3 regions of the Anaerotignum faecicola genome follow, and region 3 is predicted to be linked to each of the others. Evidence: riboswitches for the same ligand, from Rfam matches in the RefSeq annotation. Region 3 holds a riboswitch; each other region holds the start of a gene.
The links. Region 3 has a riboswitch for cyclic di-GMP ahead of EJE48_RS10895 (transglutaminase-like domain-containing protein). Riboswitches for the same ligand answer to the same signal wherever they lie in the genome.
Positions count from the first base shown of each region.

Region 1 (6,168 bases), on a different contig from region 3:
ACTGCTTTGTCGCATTGCCTGTTACGGAAACTGTAGGTGCATTCAGCTTCCACTGCGCATAAACGGTAATATCCGCGGTCGTGGGAATAATATCACTAACCGCATAGGCAGTGCCTTTGCCATCTTTCGCTGTGTTCCATCCGGTAAATGTATAACCGGCACGTCTAAAGCTGCTTGCTTTTGCAAGATGCTCATTTCCTTTAATTTCAGCATACGTTTTTGCCGTTACACCGCTGATATTCGCATCATAAGTAACTTCAATCGTATTTGTAGAATCCTTCAAAGTCCATTTTGCATAATAATTTTCGCTGTCCTTAGGCTTACCTGTATATGCCGCATCGGAAAAGTCTGCGTTTTTGTGCCATTCCACAGTATAGCCCGGACGAGAAACAGCCTCAAAACCTGTCTTTGTCATATCAACTGTTCCGCCGTTTGTCACATAGCAGGTTTTAGTCACAGAACCGGCTTTATTTTTAGCTAATAAGGCATTTAAGATGTCGTTGTTATTTACATAAATATCCTTATGATTATTTGCCCATTCAGGTGCCACTTCGCCTTCTTTAGTATTATACCAGTTATTGATGCACCAATCCCCGATGGTAAAATCAGAAGAATAGACATCACTCATATCATAAATTTTCACAGGTGTTCTCTGGAAAGCACCGACACCAAGCGTTTTTACTCCGCCGGGAAGATACATTTTCAGCACCCTTGTATCATAAAACGCACCGTCTTCAATTGTTTCAAGTTTAGAATTCTTTGAAATATTTACCTCTGCAAGAGAAGTACATCTATTGAATGCCTGTTTCCCAATAACTGTTACGCTGTCCGGAATTGCAATGCTTGTAATGCTTGTCTGTTGAAAAGCACGATTCCCGATTGTTTCAAGTTTAGAATTCTTTGAAATATTTACCTCCGTAAGAGAAGTGCATCCGTTAAATGCCTGTTCCCCGATAGCTGTTACGCTGTCCGGAATCGTAATACTTGTAATATTTGTATGTTCAAAAGCATGGTTCCCGATTTTTGTAATACCGTTTCCGATTTCAAGAGTTTCCAAATTGGTACATTCACTTAAGAAATTATTGGGAATATTCTTTACACCGTCACCAAGCTTTACCTCTTTAAGAGTAGCCTTTTTCTCTTTCAAATTGAAATTGATTGTCCCTGCTCCCAGTTCAAAGGTTTCCAAGGGTGCGGCACCGGGATAGTCTTTTCCCCAAGTCCCTACAGTATCAGAAGAAAGAACCAAGCCCTCATCCCCTTCGATTTTAAGGGATTTCAGAGAAGGACAGTTGATAAATACACCCCTCCCCATGGATTTCACTTTACCAAGCTCTACGGATTCCAGCTTTTCGCATCCGCCGAAGGCATTCGAGCCCCAATACTCTCTACTTCTCCCTCAAAGATAATTTTCTTTAACTCTTTCAGCTGATAAGCGAAAAGGTCGGGCAGTTCCTTTACATCATTCCGAATAATCAGAGTTTTTACGCCGCTTCCAGTTAATACAACACTGGACGTTTTGCCGCCGTTTGGATTCTCGCCGCTATAAAAGTCCACATTCCCCGGATAGGTAAATGTATCAATATTTGCCAGATTACTCATACCATAGGGGCCTACTTCTTTTATATCCTTCAAACCATCGTCAAAATTGATTGTGTCAAATCCCGTTCCGCGGAATGCTGCTGTACAGATGGTATCAATCCATTCCGGCAGAGCAAGCTCACCGGTGTAGGTTTTTCCATCTACTATACAGGTATTCAGACTTTTATCTTTGTCAAAAAATCCGTAAGGAACGGCACTGCCTGTCAGCATTTCATGACCCGGTATCCAATAATCCGAAACATTTTTAGGCTTGAAATTTGTAAAATCAACCGTCGTAATCAAAGGGCAGTACGAATAAACACCGCTGCCGTAATGGGTTACGTTTTCATTAAATGTAATTGTCCCATTCAGCGCCAAATAAGAAAATGCATCTGTACCGATTCCTGTAATGCCATCTTCTACAATAACCTTTGTGATTGGAACAACCTCCTGTGTTGTTCTGTCAGCCTCGACATCGCTGAGTAAGGCTCTTCTCCAAGGAGCAATATCCCCCTCAAAGCTATCAATCGTAATATTTTTCCCGTAGTAATCTGCAATGTTGCCTTCGCCCGAAATGGTTAGGGTATAGCCACCTACTTCTTCGTATCCGTCCTCGGCTGTTGTTGCGTAGGAATATCCGTTTTCTTCCGCCTTGCGGTATAATGTATCGTTATTCTTTACCAGTTCCCACGAAACCTCATCTTCTTCCGTTGCACCGCAGTCCCCTTTTGCAAAAACTTCCCCTTCTGCAACGGCAGTTTCTTGGTCATCATCAGAAGCTGCGGAAATTCCATCTTCTATCTTTTCTTCCTTTACGGACTGCTCAGTCTTTTCCTGCTCTTCCTTCGCAGATTTTTCCCCTTTCTGCTCGTCCTGCTCCACCGTTTTCTCCTGTGCCTGAGGGTCGTCCGTCCCCTCCGCCGCGAATGCCGGCACAGAAACCATACTTGCCGCTACGGTCAGCGCAAGTGCCTTCGCATAATAATTTTTCTTCATATTTTTTCCTCCCTTTATCTGTACTTTCTTTATACCCAATGCGAATAAATTCCTTTTTTCTTCACAAACAGAAAAAGCACCGCCCCTATCCGGCAATGCTCGTTTTTTTGCAGCTGGCTGCCAGTTGAAAGGCCCTGTAGCTTTGCGTCATAGGCTTTCGCCTACTTTGCCGAATTATGCTTGTTTTCTGCGGAATTTATTATTTTATGCAATTTGAATTATGGCAAAAAGGGATTTCTATTACAACCTTAATTTATAAAAAATATCCTAATTTGTAATATTTTTTCGTAAGAGGGTGGTTTTGTTTCGTTTAAAGGCACTACAATAAAAAAGAAGGCAACCCATTTGGGTTGCCTTTTCATGAGAGATATCTTATTTTACTGCAGCAGCTGCTTCAAATCCGCCTCCGGAGTCGTGATTGGTGCAATCCCGAAATTCTCCACAAGGTACTGCAGCACATTGGGCGAAACAAATGCCGGCAAAGTCGGGCCAAGGCGAATGTTCTTGATGCCCAAATACAGCAGGGTCAGCAGGATACACACCGCCTTCTGCTCATACCAGGAAAGCACCATGGACAGCGGCAAATCATTCACGCCGCAGCCGAACGCATCGGCAAGCGCAACGGCAATCTGAATCGCACTGTAAGCATCATTGCACTGCCCGATATCCATCAGACGGGGCAGACCGCCAATGGTGCCAAGGTCAAGGTCATTGAAGCGGTATTTGCCACAGGCAAGCGTCAGCACAACCGTATCCGCAGGGGTCTGCTTTACAAACTCCGTATAATAATTGCGCCCGGGACGTGCCCCATCGCAGCCTGCAACAAGGAAGAAATGTCTGATTGCGCCGGCTTTCACTGCCTCGATGACCTTATCCGCCACCCCAAGCACCGTGCCGCGGGCAAAGCCTGTCATCACTGTATTGCCGCCATTGATGCCTGTAAGCATCCTATCCTCGGCATAACCGCCCAGCTCCAGTGCCTTTTCGATCACAGGGGTGAAGTCCTTATCCGCGCCGATATGCGTCATTTCGGGATAGGATACCACCTCTGTGGTGAATACGCGGTCGGCATAGCTTGCCTTCGGCGGCATCAGGCAGTTGGTGGTAAACAGCACCGGCGCAGGCAGCTCTGCAAATTCCTTCTGCTGATTCTGCCATGCTGTGCCGAAGTTGCCCTTGAGATGCGCATATTTTTTCAATTCGGGATAACCATGTGCAGGCAGCATTTCGCCATGGGTATAAATATTGATACCCCTGCCCTCGGTCTGCTCCAGCAGTAGCTTGAGATCATGCAGATCGTGACCGGAAATCACAATAAACGGCCCCTTTTCCACAGTCAGCGGAACGGTAACAGGTGCCGGCGTGCCGTAGCTTTCGGTATTTGCCTGATCCAGAAGCGCCATGCACTTGAGGTTTTTCTCACCGACCTCCATCACGATGGGCAGCAGCTCCTCCATGCCCCAATCCTCGCCGACAGCAAAAAGCGCCTTTGCGAAGAAATCGTTCACCGCATCATCGGTATAGCCCAGCACCAGGGCATGATGCGCATAGGCCGCCATGCCGCGCACCCCGAACAGAATCAGGGATTTCAGGCTGCGGATATCCTCCTGCGCATTCCAGAGATTCGTCATATCGTAATCGGCAGCGCGACCGCACGGAGCAGCACAGTCCGAACAGTCGGGCACAAGCCTTGCCTTTTCCGCATGTACGCGGTCAATCAGCTCGCGCAGTGTCTTTTCGTTGAAGCTTACATTTGTAACGGTGGTAAATAATCCCTCAATCATCAGCCGCCATGTGCCGTCATTCACATCGGGGGCATTGTCCGTTGCGCGCGCAAGCCCAATCAGCGCCCCTGTCAGCTCATCCTGCAGCTGTGCCACATCAGCAGTTTTGCCGCAAACGCCTGCATTTCCCATACAGCCGGTACATCCTGCCGTCTGCTCACACTGAAAACAAAACATTTTGTTGCCCATTTGAAACCCTCGCTTTCTTCTTTGTCCTCTTTTTAATCCAGAATTCTGCCATCTGTGGAGATGGTCACAACCTGCCATGGAATAAATTTCCCACTCTGCTGTAATGCCGTTTTTGCCGCAAATTCCAGACCGCCGCAGCAAGGAACCTCCATGCGGACAATGGTGACGCTTTTGATATCATTCTCACGAATGATTTCGGTCAGCTTCTCGGAATAATCCACACTGTCCAGCTTCGGACAGCCCACAAGGGTGATATGTCCCTTGATGAATTTTTCGTGGAAGGCGGCATAGGCATACGCGGTGCAGTCTGCGGCAATCAGCAGCTTTGCGCCGTCAAAATACGGTGCGCGTGCAGGAACCAGCTTAATCTGCACAGGCCACTGGGACAGGCGGCTGACCGCCTCTGTATTGCAAGCCGCGGCGGATTCTTCGTGTGCGATTGTTCTGGACTGACTTCCCGGACATCCGCAGGGAAGTGTCATCCCTTCTGTCTGCATTTTTTCCTGTAGCCTTCTGCGCTTATTTTCCTCCACTGCCTTTTCATCATACGCTGCCGCTTCGCGCTCCACAAAGGTAATCGCGGCAGTGGGGCAGGTAGGCAGGCAATCGCCCAGACCATCGCAGTAGTCATCGCGCATCAGCTGCGCCTTCCCGTTTACCATAGCGATTGCGCCTTCGTGACAAGCGGCGGCACAGGCACCGCAGCCATTGCATTTATTCTGATCAATTTCAATGATTCTTCTTTTCACAATAAAAACCTCCTTGCTTTTTTGTTTTCATTATAGTATGCTAAATTCAACAAGTCTGTTGAATTTTCAACGAAAAGAGGGTTTTTATGAAAGAATTTTTTCCCATCATCCGTTCCTCTCAGCTTTTTTCGGGCGTTTCCGAGGAGGAACTGACCGCAATGCTCTCCTGTCTGGAAACAAGAAGGGAAAGCTTCCCCAAGGATGCCCTGCTGCTGCGCATTGGGGATACGGCAGATGCCATCGGTCTGGTGCTGTCCGGCAGTATTCTAATCATACAGGAGGACATCTGGGGCAACCGCAACATCATTTCCAAGGCAGGGGTGGGGCAGACCTTTGCCGCCGCCTATGCCTGCGCGCCCGGCTCTGTGCTGAATGTAAGCGTTGTAGCAGAAACGGCTGTTACGGTGCTGTATTTGAACATAAAGCGTGTGCTGCATGTGTGCTCCTCCGCCTGCACGCATCATAACCATATCATCCGAAATCTGCTTGGCGAGCTGGCAGAGAAAAACCTGCGCTTCAGCGAAAAGCTGACCCACATGGGGCAGCGCACAACGCGCGCAAAGCTGATGTCCTATTTTTCCGCAGAGGCACAGCGGCTCGGAAAATATGAATTCGATATTCCATTTTCCAGACAGCAGCTTGCGGATTACCTCGCGGTGGAGCGCAGCGGACTTTCGCTGGAGCTTGGGAAAATGCGGGATGAGGGTCTGCTGGATTTTCATAAAAACCATTTCGTTTTGAAGGTATAACGCCAATAAAAAAGCAGAAACTCCTTTTTCGCAGGAGCTTCTGCTTTTTGTTTGCTTATTTCATTCCGTTTTCAACGAAGCGGTGGAGCATCGCCGCAATCTCGGCACGCGTAGCAGTGC
Region 1 covers NZ_BHVZ01000001.1:978,080-984,247, forward strand. The annotation lists gene EJE48_RS04775 (leucine-rich repeat protein) at 1-1,315, opposite strand, end outside; gene EJE48_RS04780 (leucine-rich repeat protein) at 1,336-2,577, opposite strand; cyclic di-GMP riboswitch class I at 2,683-2,758, opposite strand; gene hcp (hydroxylamine reductase) at 2,955-4,550, opposite strand; gene EJE48_RS04790 (ATP-binding protein) at 4,583-5,299, opposite strand; gene EJE48_RS04795 (Crp/Fnr family transcriptional regulator) at 5,386-6,048, shown strand; gene EJE48_RS04800 (S-layer homology domain-containing protein) at 6,104-6,168, opposite strand, start outside.
Region 1: linked by a shared signal. The riboswitch ahead of EJE48_RS04780 (leucine-rich repeat protein) and the one ahead of EJE48_RS10895 (transglutaminase-like domain-containing protein) in region 3 are both predicted to bind cyclic di-GMP.

Region 2 (6,168 bases), on a different contig from region 3:
ATCCCGTGATTGAAAACAGCAGAACCCTTGTGCCGTTCAGAAAGATTTTTGAAGCACTGGATTGTGCCGTTTCCTATACGAAGGAGAATGGCGCGCAGGTGGTTACGGCAAACAGAGGCAATCAATGGATCACTCTGGAAATCGGCAAAAACGAAATCACCGTTGATGGCGAAACAAAGAAGCTGGATGTTGCGCCGAAAATCGTAAACGGCAGAACCCTTGTGCCGCTGAGAGCCATTTCCGAAGGTCTGGACTGCACGGTTGATTGGTCTGCCGATACCAAAACCGTGGATATTCAGAAAAAACAGGGGCAGTATGCCGTTACATCCGCACATATTTCCAAGAATATAACAGATGATAAGGGAAATATCCTGATTACGGTAGCGTTTGAATACCCCGTCATTGAAAATAAGGACAATAACGCCTTTATCACAGCGGTAAATGAACAGTATAAAAAGGATGCCGAAGCTGCTATTTCCGAAGCGGAAGCGGAATTTAAGGATTCTGCCGCGGCAGTCCTTGCTTCCGAGGGCAAGAATTACCATCCAATGGTTTTCACACGCTCCTTTGAGGTTAGTCTGAATCAGGATAACCTGCTTTCTATCACACAGCTGGATTATGCGAATACCTACGGCGCACATCCCAATACGCTGAAAAGCTCAAAGACCTTCAATCTGGCGGAAAATAAAGCGCTTACGCTGAGCGAGGTTCTGGGGAAGAATGCCGCCGATACGGATAGCTATGTGAAGGAAAAATTTGACGCGTATGTCAAAGAAACCGTAGGCGAATTGCTTGAGTATTATCAGCAGAACAGCGAGAAAGCACTCTCCGCAGTCAATTTCTGCCTGACCGAGGATGCACTGGTTCTGTATTATAATCCTTATGATATCCTGCCTTACGCGGCAGGCTCGCCGGAGGTAAAAGTACCTTATGCGGATACAACCATAAAGCTTGCTTTGTCTGAAAGCTGATGGTTTTAAGGCAATAAAAAAGGAAGGGATGTTAACCCTTCCTTTTTTATTGCCTTTTTTATCCTAATTTAGACCAATCGCGTGTTTCGCGCAGCTCTGTCCATTTTTCATGCTTGGAATTCTCTTTGAATTCGTAGTAATGGCTGTTGGTTGCCTCCTGCACGGGCAGGTAATACCAGCTGCTTGTATCAGCGTTATCCGTCCATGTAATCATGTCGGGAAGTAAATCCGCCGGAGTCTCAGGGAGACGCTTCAGCACACGGTTTACCAGAGACATGGTTTCTGCACGGGTAATCTGATTCTGGGGACGGAATGTATCGTCGCCGTAGCCGCTTACCCAGCCATGGTTCGCCGCAACCGTAATCTCGCCTTCTGCCCAATGCCCGATGATATCGGTGAAGCTTACGGGCGTTTTGTCGCCGTTGTTGTCAAAGCGTGTTGCGATTGCCGCAAATTCCGCACGCGTGATGGGTGCGTTCGGGCGGAATGTCCCATCGGGATACCCTGCGATAATGCCCATCCTGCTCAGCGTGGAAACGGAGCTGCAATACCATGCATCTGCCGCCACATCGGAGAAATCATTCTGATGTGTGAAGTTTTCACTGCGGATACCATCCTCAAGCAGACGGAAGAAGATTGCCGCTACCTCTGCACGGGTGATGGAATTCTGCGGCTGTACTTCGCCATTCCCGTAACCAACAATGTAAGCAAAGTGGTCAGTGTTGTTCAGACCCAGTGCGTCATCATCAGGAATTTCTACTGTCGGCTTGGGCTTGGGACGATGTCCGCCGCCACCGCCGCCACCACCGCTGGGAGGTGCGGGTTTGTATGCCGCTTTCAATGCCATCGAGGTCGTTTCTCCTGCGATGGGAGTGTATTCATCATAATATTTAGAACCGTCTACTTCTTTTCCCCAACGCGAGATAGCATCCCAGTCATTTTTTTCGGTATTCCATTTATACCAACCGTCATAGAACCAACCGGTGATTTCTTTGCCATCAGCAAGAATTTTGTCACCGGACATATCGGTAGCTTTTGGAAGCGTAGAAGTAGAATTATACAGGAATAAATCATCAGCCATATCGGTTGCCGTGTTGTTATACAGAGCTACACCTTCCTCAACAGTCAGATTTGTGTGATCATAGGTGTAAACACCGCCACCAGCTGTAGCGGTATTATTTTTTACAGAAGCACCTGCTTCAATGTTTATAGTCATAGGTGCTTCTGTGTTTGGATATGCATAGGTGGCAATACCACCGCCGGTAGCGGCATTGTTTTCCTCAATACAAGCACCTTCGGAGCATGTGATGATCGGCTGAAAGGCTCCGACAGTCTGTGCGTAGATACCGCCACCGCGAACAGAGGCTTGATTATTTTTAATATCAACCTTGCCTAAATTCAGAGAGGTGACATTAAGGGCACTAATGCCGCCACCTTCATTTGTAGCACTATTGCCACAAATGCGGGTTGAATCTCCGACTGTTAACATAGTATTGTTACCTAAATAGATACCGCCGCCGCTGTGGGTAGATTTGTTTTTGGTGATTTCAGTTCCGCTAATAGAGCATGGGAGGCTTTGTTCTGCAGTCTGCACAGAATCATAGTAAATGCCCCCACCATTATAAGTACATTCATTTTCTGAAATAGAGCCGCCTGTAATTGTAAATTCAACAGGAAATATAGATTTACTACTGCTATTTACAGGACCGATGCAGATACCGCCGCCACTCTGGATCGCTTTATTCTTGCTAATTGTAGTGTCAGTCATGATAAGAGAACCACCTCTTACACCAAGACCGCCGCCATAGCTAGTGTTGCCTTTGTTAGCAGTATTGTCTGTAATCCGAACATCGTTTATGATTAAGTCGCTTCTGAAGGAAGAAATACCACCGCCGGCTGCGTATAAGTTACCATGACCGTCTACCGCTGTATTTCCGGAAATAGTACCACCCTTGATTGTAACGGTACTGTTTGAACAGAAGATACCGCCACCATACCTTGCTTTATTGCCTTCAATATTACAGTCCGTTAATTCAACAGTGCAGGAACTGATACGGATGCCGCCACCACAGCGGATGAAAGCTTGGTTATTTTCACCGTCCTGTTTGCTTGAAAGATCCCCACCTGTAATAGTACCATTTTTGATTTTAACATTGATTACCGGAAGATTAAACGTATCCGGATAGGTCTCCTCATATTCAGAGAGGAAGGGGGAGCTTTTGAAATCGATATTGGGGAAATATGGATTTTCAATGCTATGGCTTTGTCGGAGTATCGTTTTAAGCTCATCTGGAAAATCAACCGTAGGAGTAATTTCAATCGCACGTTCTCCTTCGTCGGCAGTTAAGGTTTTCCCATTCAAATTCAGTGTAATAGATTTGTTGATACTGATGTTTGCGGTTACATCCTTCGCCAGTACAACGGTATCGCCGTCTTGAGCAGCTCTGATTGCTTCTTTCAACGTATCGTATTGTGTTCCATCGATGGTTGCCTCATGCTTTACTTCGCCAGTTGTTTCGTCTTTGTTTTCATCTTCACCCTTGATAGGAGCAGGGTTGCTTTCGCCCTCGTCTTTCGTTGCTTCTCCACCGCTTACAGGTGCCAGTAAAGGCTTTAAGGTTTCATCTTTACCGTTCTGCCCCTCACCGGAAGAAGTAGAAGTACCGGTTGTCCCTGAGGGGGGGGCAGTTTCGGTCTTCTGTCCGCCGTTCTCAGGTGTGCTTGTTGGTTCTGTTGTTTCGCTGTTGCTTGTTCCGCTTCCATTGGACGAGCCGTCAGACTGTTCTGCAGCAGGCGCGCTATTCGTCTGCTGAGAGCCTTCGCCCCCGGCACCATCCTCTGCGAATACCCCAACTGGCGGCAGGGCAAGCGTCATAGAAAGTGCCAATGTCCAAGTGAGAAGCTTCTTGCCTTTGTTTTTCTCTGTCATAAAAACCCCCCTTTTCCTGTTTGCGGGTTTCGGAACAGGGAAACAATATGTATTTCGGTAGCCGGCTGTCCTGCGGCAAATCCCCTCGCCGTTTAGACCCTTGGCTTTGCGACATCGGCTTTCACCGATTGTGCCTTTTTCTGTACATACGCCCGTTCCTGCGTCCGCACAGAAATAAAAATAGTTACATTAGTGTTGTATAAGAATAGAATAGCATATTCACATAAAAAGACAAGTGCCTTTTTATTTTTTTGTAATATTTTGCCATACAAAAAGAGACAAAATCCTTAAAAAAGAGTATAATATGAAAAAACAATGAACGAGGTGAGCCCTTTTATGAATGATTTCGTAAAGAAAATGTTGGATTATAACCGTGCCTTCGTGGAGCATGGTCTCTATGAAAAGTATACCACAACCAAGTATCCGGACCGTAAAATCGCCATTCTTGCCTGCATGGATACCCGCATGACGGAGCTTCTGCCTGCCGCCCTCGGCTTGAAAAACGGCGATGTCAAGCTGATTAAAAACGCAGGCGGTCGCGTGATGCACCCCTATGGCAGTGTCATTTTCAGCCTTCTGGTTGCAGTCTATGAGCTGGGCGTGGATACGGTCGTTGTCATCGGGCATGATGATTGCGGCGGTCGCCTGCTTGACCCGAAGGAAATGATTGCCAAGATGAAGGAACGCGGCATTTCACAGGAAGCGATTGACCATGTGGATGAAAACCATAAAAACGTGGAGCAATGGCTGACCGGCTTCGGGGATATCAATCATTCTGTGCAAAGCACCGTCGATGCCATTAGGGAGCATCCGCTGCTGCCTAAGGATCTGGAGGTGCTCGGCTTCATCATGGACCCCCATACGGGCGCAGTCCGCGGCGTTTCCGAGAGAAAAGAATAAAATACAAAAAGTCGCTTTTCGCTTTACGAACGGCGGCTTTTTTTCTTTTACGGAAAATTTATAAAATTTCGCTTGACAGAATGGACATACAGCTGTATGTTATAAATAAACATACACTTGTAGGTAAAAGAGGTGAACCCCATGGAAAAACAGAAATTACCCGATACAGAGCTCAAGGTCATGCAGGCAATCTGGCATATCGAATCCCCTGCCAGCACCTCTGCCGTCCGCGAGGAGCTGCAAAAGGAACGCCCTTGGAATTTATCCGCTTTGCAGACCCTTCTGGGCAGACTGGTGCGCCGTGGCTTTTTGCAGACGGAGAAGCAGGGCAAAAGCCGCTATTATACCCCCCTCGTCACAGATGAGGACTATCTCGCGGAGGATAGCCGCCGCTATTTTCAGAAATGGACGGGTGGCTCTCTCAGGGATTTGGTTGCCTGTCTTTATGTCAATCATTCGGTTACAAAAGAGGACTTAGAAGAATTGAAGGCGTTTATCGAGGACGAAACGGAGGGGTGAGCTGCCATGCGTATTTTTCTGGAATATTTGAAGGTCGGCCTTTGGATGCTTCCGATTATTCTGCCGGCACTTTGGCTTTTGCCGCGCCTGTCTAAGCGGTATGCCGCTAAGGTATCCTATGTCATCTGGCTTGTGCTTGCCGTGCGTCTGCTCATTCCGTGGAATCTGACCCTTCCGCAGGAAACCGCCCCCATCCATGTGGCAATTTCCGAGGAGCAGGCGAATGAATGGGTACAGGCGAAATTCAATCCCGTGCAGGCACCGCCAAAGGCAGAAGGCGCAGCAGCCGCAGCACAAAAGCAGACACAGCCCCAAGCCGAACCCTTGCAGCCCTTGCAGATTGGCTTTGCGCTCTGGCTGGCAGGCGTGCTGTTTTTCGCCCTGCGGACAGCGGTTTCCGTTTTTCGGATGAAAAGGCTGCTCCGCCGTTGGGAGAAAGAGCCCTCTGCCGAAGCAAAGGCGTTTTTCGCCGAAACGGCAGGCAAAACGCAGCCGCGGCTCATGGTTTGCCCTGTGCTGGAAAGTCCTATGGCGGTCGGTTTATTCCGCACAACTGTCTATCTGCCCCATGAGCACTACACCGCGCAGGAGCTGGAAATGATTTTCCGTCATGAGCTGATCCATTGGCGGCGGAAGGATTTGTGGTATAAGCTGCTGCTGCTTGCCGCAAGAAGTATCCATTGGTGCAACCCTTTGGTCTGGCGGATGGCAAAGCGCGCAGAGCGGGATTTGGAAATTTCCTGCGACAGCATGGCGGTGCAGGGCAGGGATGCGGCGTATCGCAAGGCGTATGGCCTGATGATTTTGCAGGAGGCGGAGCGCAGCATCGAAAAGCAGGCAGCATTGACA
Region 2 covers NZ_BHVZ01000001.1:756,571-762,738, reverse strand. The annotation lists gene EJE48_RS03655 (stalk domain-containing protein) at 1-971, shown strand, start outside; gene EJE48_RS03650 (S-layer homology domain-containing protein) at 1,030-3,900, opposite strand; cyclic di-GMP riboswitch class I at 3,954-4,045, opposite strand; gene EJE48_RS03645 (beta-class carbonic anhydrase) at 4,237-4,800, shown strand; gene EJE48_RS03640 (BlaI/MecI/CopY family transcriptional regulator) at 4,942-5,319, shown strand; gene EJE48_RS03635 (M56 family metallopeptidase) at 5,326-6,168, shown strand, end outside.
Region 2: linked by a shared signal. The riboswitch ahead of EJE48_RS03650 (S-layer homology domain-containing protein) and the one ahead of EJE48_RS10895 (transglutaminase-like domain-containing protein) in region 3 are both predicted to bind cyclic di-GMP.

Region 3 (6,168 bases):
ATTTCCTCCATCAGCCGCTCCAGCATATATTTCTTCGTTGCATTTTTATGATAAATCTTCAAATGACAGTATGTCTCCGGCGTTTCCGATTTATCCCGCAGGAAAAGCAGCTCCTGTTCGGTATCCATCTCTTTTAGTTCTGCCTCCAGTGCATCCGCATCCGCATCCTGCAGCACCAGCAGGATATACACCACAACACCATCCTCCGGCATTTCTCCATAAATATAATTGCGGTAAGGCGATCGGCGGTTAGAAAGATACAATTCTCGTTCCACCTCATTTTTAAATTCGCCAAAATAAATCAAAAGCACATTTTGCCAGACCACGTTCAGGAAATAATGATACTCCTTCTCCTTCACAAGGGTGCAGATTCTGTCCACCCATTCCTTCGGCAGTCCGCTTGTCGCACGGTATCGCTTATCCTTCACATCATACAGCACCGCCCCATCCATCGCGATAACAGGCAGGCGCAAATCAAGCCCCTTTAAATCCGCCATCAGCGAAGCGGGTGTACGCTCTGTCGCAATGGTAAACGGCAGGCCATCCTGCAAAAGCTGATTCAGCTCAAAGGAGGCATAGGGCGAAATACCGTTTTTTTCATCGTATAATGCCCCGTCAAAGCCCGTCACAAAGAGATAGTTCTCTGTCCTTTTCCGTGGCAGATGCAGATTATTGACCCCCAGAGAAACCAGAATCCCGATAATCGTTTCAACAGAACGATTGATTGCCCCCTCCAGCGGTGTATACCCCACATTAGAGAGGCAGACACTCAGCAGTACAATCCCTGCCAGCGCAGAAGCACCCGTGCGCTTCAATAAAACCGTCACATACATCACAGGAATGACCGCAAAGGAAATCACCAGATATCGCAGGATACGCACCTGATAGGGAATATATTGGATCAGATACAGCACCAGAAGCGCAAAGACCGCCCCAAGCAGTGTGCCGATAATACGGTTTATGGAAACCTGTATGCTGTTTTCCGCATAGGGCTGCATACAGATAATCGCGGCAATCGTAGAAAAAATCGGTACGCCTTCCTCTCCGCGCAGAACATAAAGAAAAAAGCAGATGGCAACCGCCAATGCTGTTTTCACCATACGCATACCGACTCTCGGAATATTTGCAACCATAGGATTTCACTCCTTTTCGCTGTTCTTATTGGCAAAGTATAGAGGAAATCCCTTCTTTCTGTCAAGCTATCTGCCAAAAAAATGCAGGAAAATGCTTATTTTACACGGTTTCCCCCTCACATAACAAAAAAACGCAGAATTTTCATCTGCGCTTTTTTTATAAATATGCCGTACCCTCTGCCACGATAGCAACGCTGCCCGTAATTTCAATTTTCGTAACCGCTCCATTCTGATAGGAAGCTGTTGCGCGCATCACGCCGCCGGGCTGCTTGAGGGAAACGGTAACATCCTTCTTCTCCCTTGCCGCCAGATATGCCCCGACAGCAGAGGTTCCGCTGCCGCAGCCTCTTTCCCAGATGAGACTGACATCCTCCACCGCAACCAACGGTTTCAAGCTTTTCTCCTGCTCATCAAACAGCAGAAGCCCAAACACAGGCGGCAGCTCCTTCGCCCAGACCCTTGCCGCGTGTTCCGCCTTTTTTGCGGCATTCTCGCCCCAAAGGGACGCAGGGACGAGGATATGCGTAATGCCTGCGAAAACAACTGCGGTCAGCTCAATTCTTTCGCCGTCCAGCGTAAATGCTCTCTTTTCGATTGTCTGCGGTAAGGGCATTGCCACTCTGCCAAGAAAGCGATGCTCCGCTTCTCGTTTCATTTCGCAGCGAACAAGCTCCTCCGCACCGGAAACCTCAAGCGTAATTTCCGTTTTTTCGCCAATCTGCAGATTTTTCTTCTGCGCCAGCCATGCCGCCAGAGAAAGGCTGGCATTGCCGCAAAATTCCCCCGCCATCATTTGCAGGCGTTTTTCTGCCGCAGGATTTTCCGCTTCCTCGATATAGCCTGCCTGCTCAGCGTATACACTGCCATAGGCAATCAGCCTTTCTGCCACAGCAAGCTGCTTCTCTCTTGCCACAGGCGTTTCGATGAGCAGTGTCATATTTTCCGTAGGGCTTGCTTTGATGAATTTCACTTCCATCCGACCACTTCCTTACTGCTGAAAACGGCTCAGGAAGGCTTTGGTACGTTCTTGCTGGGGATGATTGATGACCTGTTCGGGTTCGCCCTCCTCCACAATCACGCCGCCATCCATAAAAATAATATGATCGGAAACATCCCTTGCAAAGGACATTTCATGTGTCACGATTACCATTGTCATGTGTTCCGCCGCCAAATCCTTGATAACCTTCAGAATTTCGCCCGTCAACTCAGGGTCAAGCGCGGAGGTCGGCTCGTCAAAGAAAAGAATTTTCGGCTTCATTGCCAATGCACGCGCAATGGAAACACGCTGCTGCTGTCCGCCCGAAAGCTCACAGGGATAAGCGTTTTCCTTGTCCGCCAGTCCCATTTTTTTCAGCAGCTCCCTTGCCTCGGCATAAATTTCCTCTTTTTTGCGCTTGCCGATCAGAATCGGCGGTTCGGTGATATTTTTCATGACGGAATAATGGGGAAACAGATTAAAATTCTGGAACACCAGACCGAAATGCTTTTTGATGCCCTGCAGGGTTTCCTTTGCGGCATAAACCGCCTTGCCCTGTGCGTCCGCCTTTGCGGCATAGTCTCCCAAATAAATCAAATCGCCGCCATCCATGGTTTCCAACATGGTTGCGCAGCGCAGAAGGGTTGATTTCCCAGAGCCGGAAGGCCCAATGATAGACACAACCTGTCCTTCTGTTACAGACAGAGAAATATCCTTCAGCACTTCGTTTTCCCCGAAGCTTTTATTGCAGTGCTTAATTTCCAATACCTTATTCATTGTATGCCCTCCTTTCTTAATGGTAATAGCTCAGTTTCTTTTCAATGCGTTCCATTGCGAATGCAACCACAGCATTGAAGATGAAATAGAACACACCCGCAACGAACAGGGGCATAATACTTGTTCTTGCAGATGCAATCTGTTTTGCTACGGTGAACATTTCCTCATACGCCAGTACGAACGCCAGAGAGGTATCCTTTACCAGTGTGATAACCTCATTCGTCACAGGAGGCAGTACGCGCTTCACCATCTGCGGGAAAATGATGCGGAAAAAGGTCTGGTTTTTATTATACCCCAGAACGGATGCCGCCTCATATTGTCCCTTGGGGATGGATTCGATACCGGAACGGTAAATTTCCGCAAAATATGCCGCATAGTTAATGGAAAAGCCGATGATAATCGCAGCGAAGCGGTACCATCTGGGCAAAGAAATACGGAACAGATAATAAGGTGCAAAATTCACCACCAGAAGCTGCAGCATCAGAGGCGTGCCGCGCAGAATGGCAATGAAAACCTTAATGACTGCCTGTAAGGGCTTTATTTTTGACATACGCCCGAAGGCAACCAAAAGCCCCAAGGGCATGGAAAACAGCAGTGTCAGCACAAAAATCATCAGGGAGGAGCCCATGCCGCTTACCAGCTGCTGTGCAATAATCGCAAAATTCATAGTAAATTTCCTTTCTTAACCGTAAAATGCAGGAATCCGAGAAATTCCTAAAACGCAGGAAAGGCGGCAGGAGCTTTCCCACCGTCTTTCCCAGCTTTTTTCATAACTGTCTCTTTCTTATTTTCCCAGGCAAAGCATCTGATCCAGATTGTAATCCTTATACTTTGCTGCGATTTCTGCCAGAGTACCGTCCTCTGCCATTTCGTCCAGTGTTGCCTGTACCTGATCTCTCAGTTCTTCATTGCCCTTCTTGAAGCCGATTGCATACTGCTCTGTGGAAAGGGGCTCTTCCAGCATTCTGAATTTATCTGCCTTTGTTGTCAGCTGATACTGTGCTACGCCGATATCTACCGCGATGGCATCATTTGTGCCTGCCTCCAGATTCATGAATGCTGTGTTGTAATCTGCGATTTCATCCAGAGATGCGAAGGAATTTACTACATCTGCCTTGGATTCATCCTGCAAAGCGGAAAGTGCGGAGGAGCCTGCCTGTGTAATAACGTGCTTGCCTGCCAGATCAGCCTCTGTCTGAATATCGGAATCCGCTCTTACAATATATACGATGCTGTTGTCAACATAGGGTTTGGAGAAGGTGTATTCATCCTCTCTGCCTGTCATGGTGAAGCCGTTCCAGATACAGTCGATTGCACCGCTGTTCAGCTCCATATCCTTTGCATCCCAGTCGATGGGCTGCTTTACCAGCTCCCAGCCGTTTCTTTCGCAGACCTCAGCAGCCAGATCCAGATCAAAGCCGGCATAATCGCCGCTCTCTGTTCTGTAGCCATAAGGAGGATATTCCGCATCGAAGCCTACAGTGAAGGTCTTTGCGCTGTCAGAGCCGCCGCAGCCTGCCAGAACAGACGCACCCATAACCATTGTCAAAAACAGTGCCAAATACTTTTTCATACGCTATCGTCCCCTTTTTCATATCGTTTTTTCGTTCCTGCGGAGCGCCGCTCCTTTGTTCTTCATCATAGTATCACATTGCTACGCTAAAGTAAAGCAAAAGAATCTGCTTTTTCTTCCTTATTTTTTATGCAAAATACACAAGTCCTCTCATGCCCTGTGTGCAGTGCCTGCCACCTCTTTCTCCCATCCGTCTGTACGCCGAGTTTTTGTCGATTTTTCAGATTTTTTGCGATTTTCTATTGACAAACGCGAAAAAAGGTATATAGTGTAGGTATAAAAAATAATACAATCAATATCAGTAAAAGATGCAGCCGTAGTCGACAGCATCTCAAACGATAATAGCAAACCCATCGAAAGGTGGCGACGCAAAGCTATAGGGCCTTCCCCCTTGAAAAAGGGCTGGCAGCCAGTTACCGAAAGGAGATTCCGTATGAAACGGCTTTTTTCTTGTGTTTGCACATTTGTTGCAGCCTTTATTTTAATGTCTATGACAGGCGTGGTAACAGCCAGCGCTTCTACAGGTTCTATTGACACTTCCCATGCAAAAGATGGTTTTGTTACCGTAAATTACACTTCCGATTCCAAATTGAAGGTCGGCATCCAGTACGGTGACAATAAGACCTCCTATAAAAACTGCCCCAGCGGCAAAACTGCAGAGTTCTCTCTGGATCAGGGCGATGGCACATACACCATTACCGTATGTGAAAACATTTCCGGTACAACCTATCAGGTTGTCAGCAGAGAAACCGTAAATGCAAAAATCAAAAACGAATATGCTCCCTACCTTATCTCCACCGCAGATGTGCAGTTTGCAGCAGGTGATGCAGTCAGCCAAAAGGCGGCTGAAATCTGCAAGGGCGCAGCAACCGATGCAGAAAAGGTAACCGCAATCTACAACTACATTGCAGGGCATTACACCTACGATACAAAGCTTGCAGATGAAATCACATCCGGCAAGGTAAGCAAATATATCCCTGACACAAGTGCTACGCTGAACAGTAGCAAGGGCATCTGCTATGACCTGTCTTCTCTGTTTGCAGCTATGTGCCGCAGCCAGAGCATCCCTTGCTCTTTGACAAAGGGCTATGCCGGCAGAAGCTACCATGCTTGGAACAAGGTAAACGTAGACGGTGCTTGGTATCAGATTGATTTGACCTACGCTGTAACAGAGCGTGTACTGAACGCAAACAGCCTGTCCGATTGCGTATCTCCTTTGCACTACGCACAGCAGAGCGATTCTCTTGCAATCGCAGCATAACAGATTGTAATAATGTAATAAAGAAAAAACACATAGCAGGAAGTCTTTTCTTCGCTATATGTTTCCTATAACAAAACCATTTCTACCTTTACAGATAACGCAGACACAAACGCATGGTATTATCTGGCGGTACAGGAAGCAACCAATAGCCACTACAACACAAGCAAGGAAAACTCTGCCTATGAAAAATGGACAGGCTTGCGCAAAACACTTGATTGAATCGGATTAAGATGATTATAATAAATTCGATTCAGGTGTTTTGCATAAAAGCAACGCTTATTTTTCATTAAAAACAGACAAGTTTTCTATATTTAGATAGCGGCATGTCCCCATTTTCCGTGCCGTCATCATTTTTCCATATTTTTTCAACAAAACTTGCATATAATTGCATACAAATATGTTGAGAATCCACAAAAATACTTGAAATTTTATCAAGTTGTGATATAAT
Region 3 covers NZ_BHVZ01000014.1:192,892-199,059, reverse strand. The annotation lists gene EJE48_RS10920 (HAD hydrolase family protein) at 1-1,133, opposite strand, end outside; gene EJE48_RS10915 (hypothetical protein) at 1,291-2,109, opposite strand; gene EJE48_RS10910 (amino acid ABC transporter ATP-binding protein) at 2,122-2,886, opposite strand; gene EJE48_RS10905 (amino acid ABC transporter permease) at 2,903-3,553, opposite strand; gene EJE48_RS10900 (amino acid ABC transporter substrate-binding protein) at 3,671-4,459, opposite strand; cyclic di-GMP riboswitch class I at 4,793-4,880, shown strand; gene EJE48_RS10895 (transglutaminase-like domain-containing protein) at 4,893-5,720, shown strand.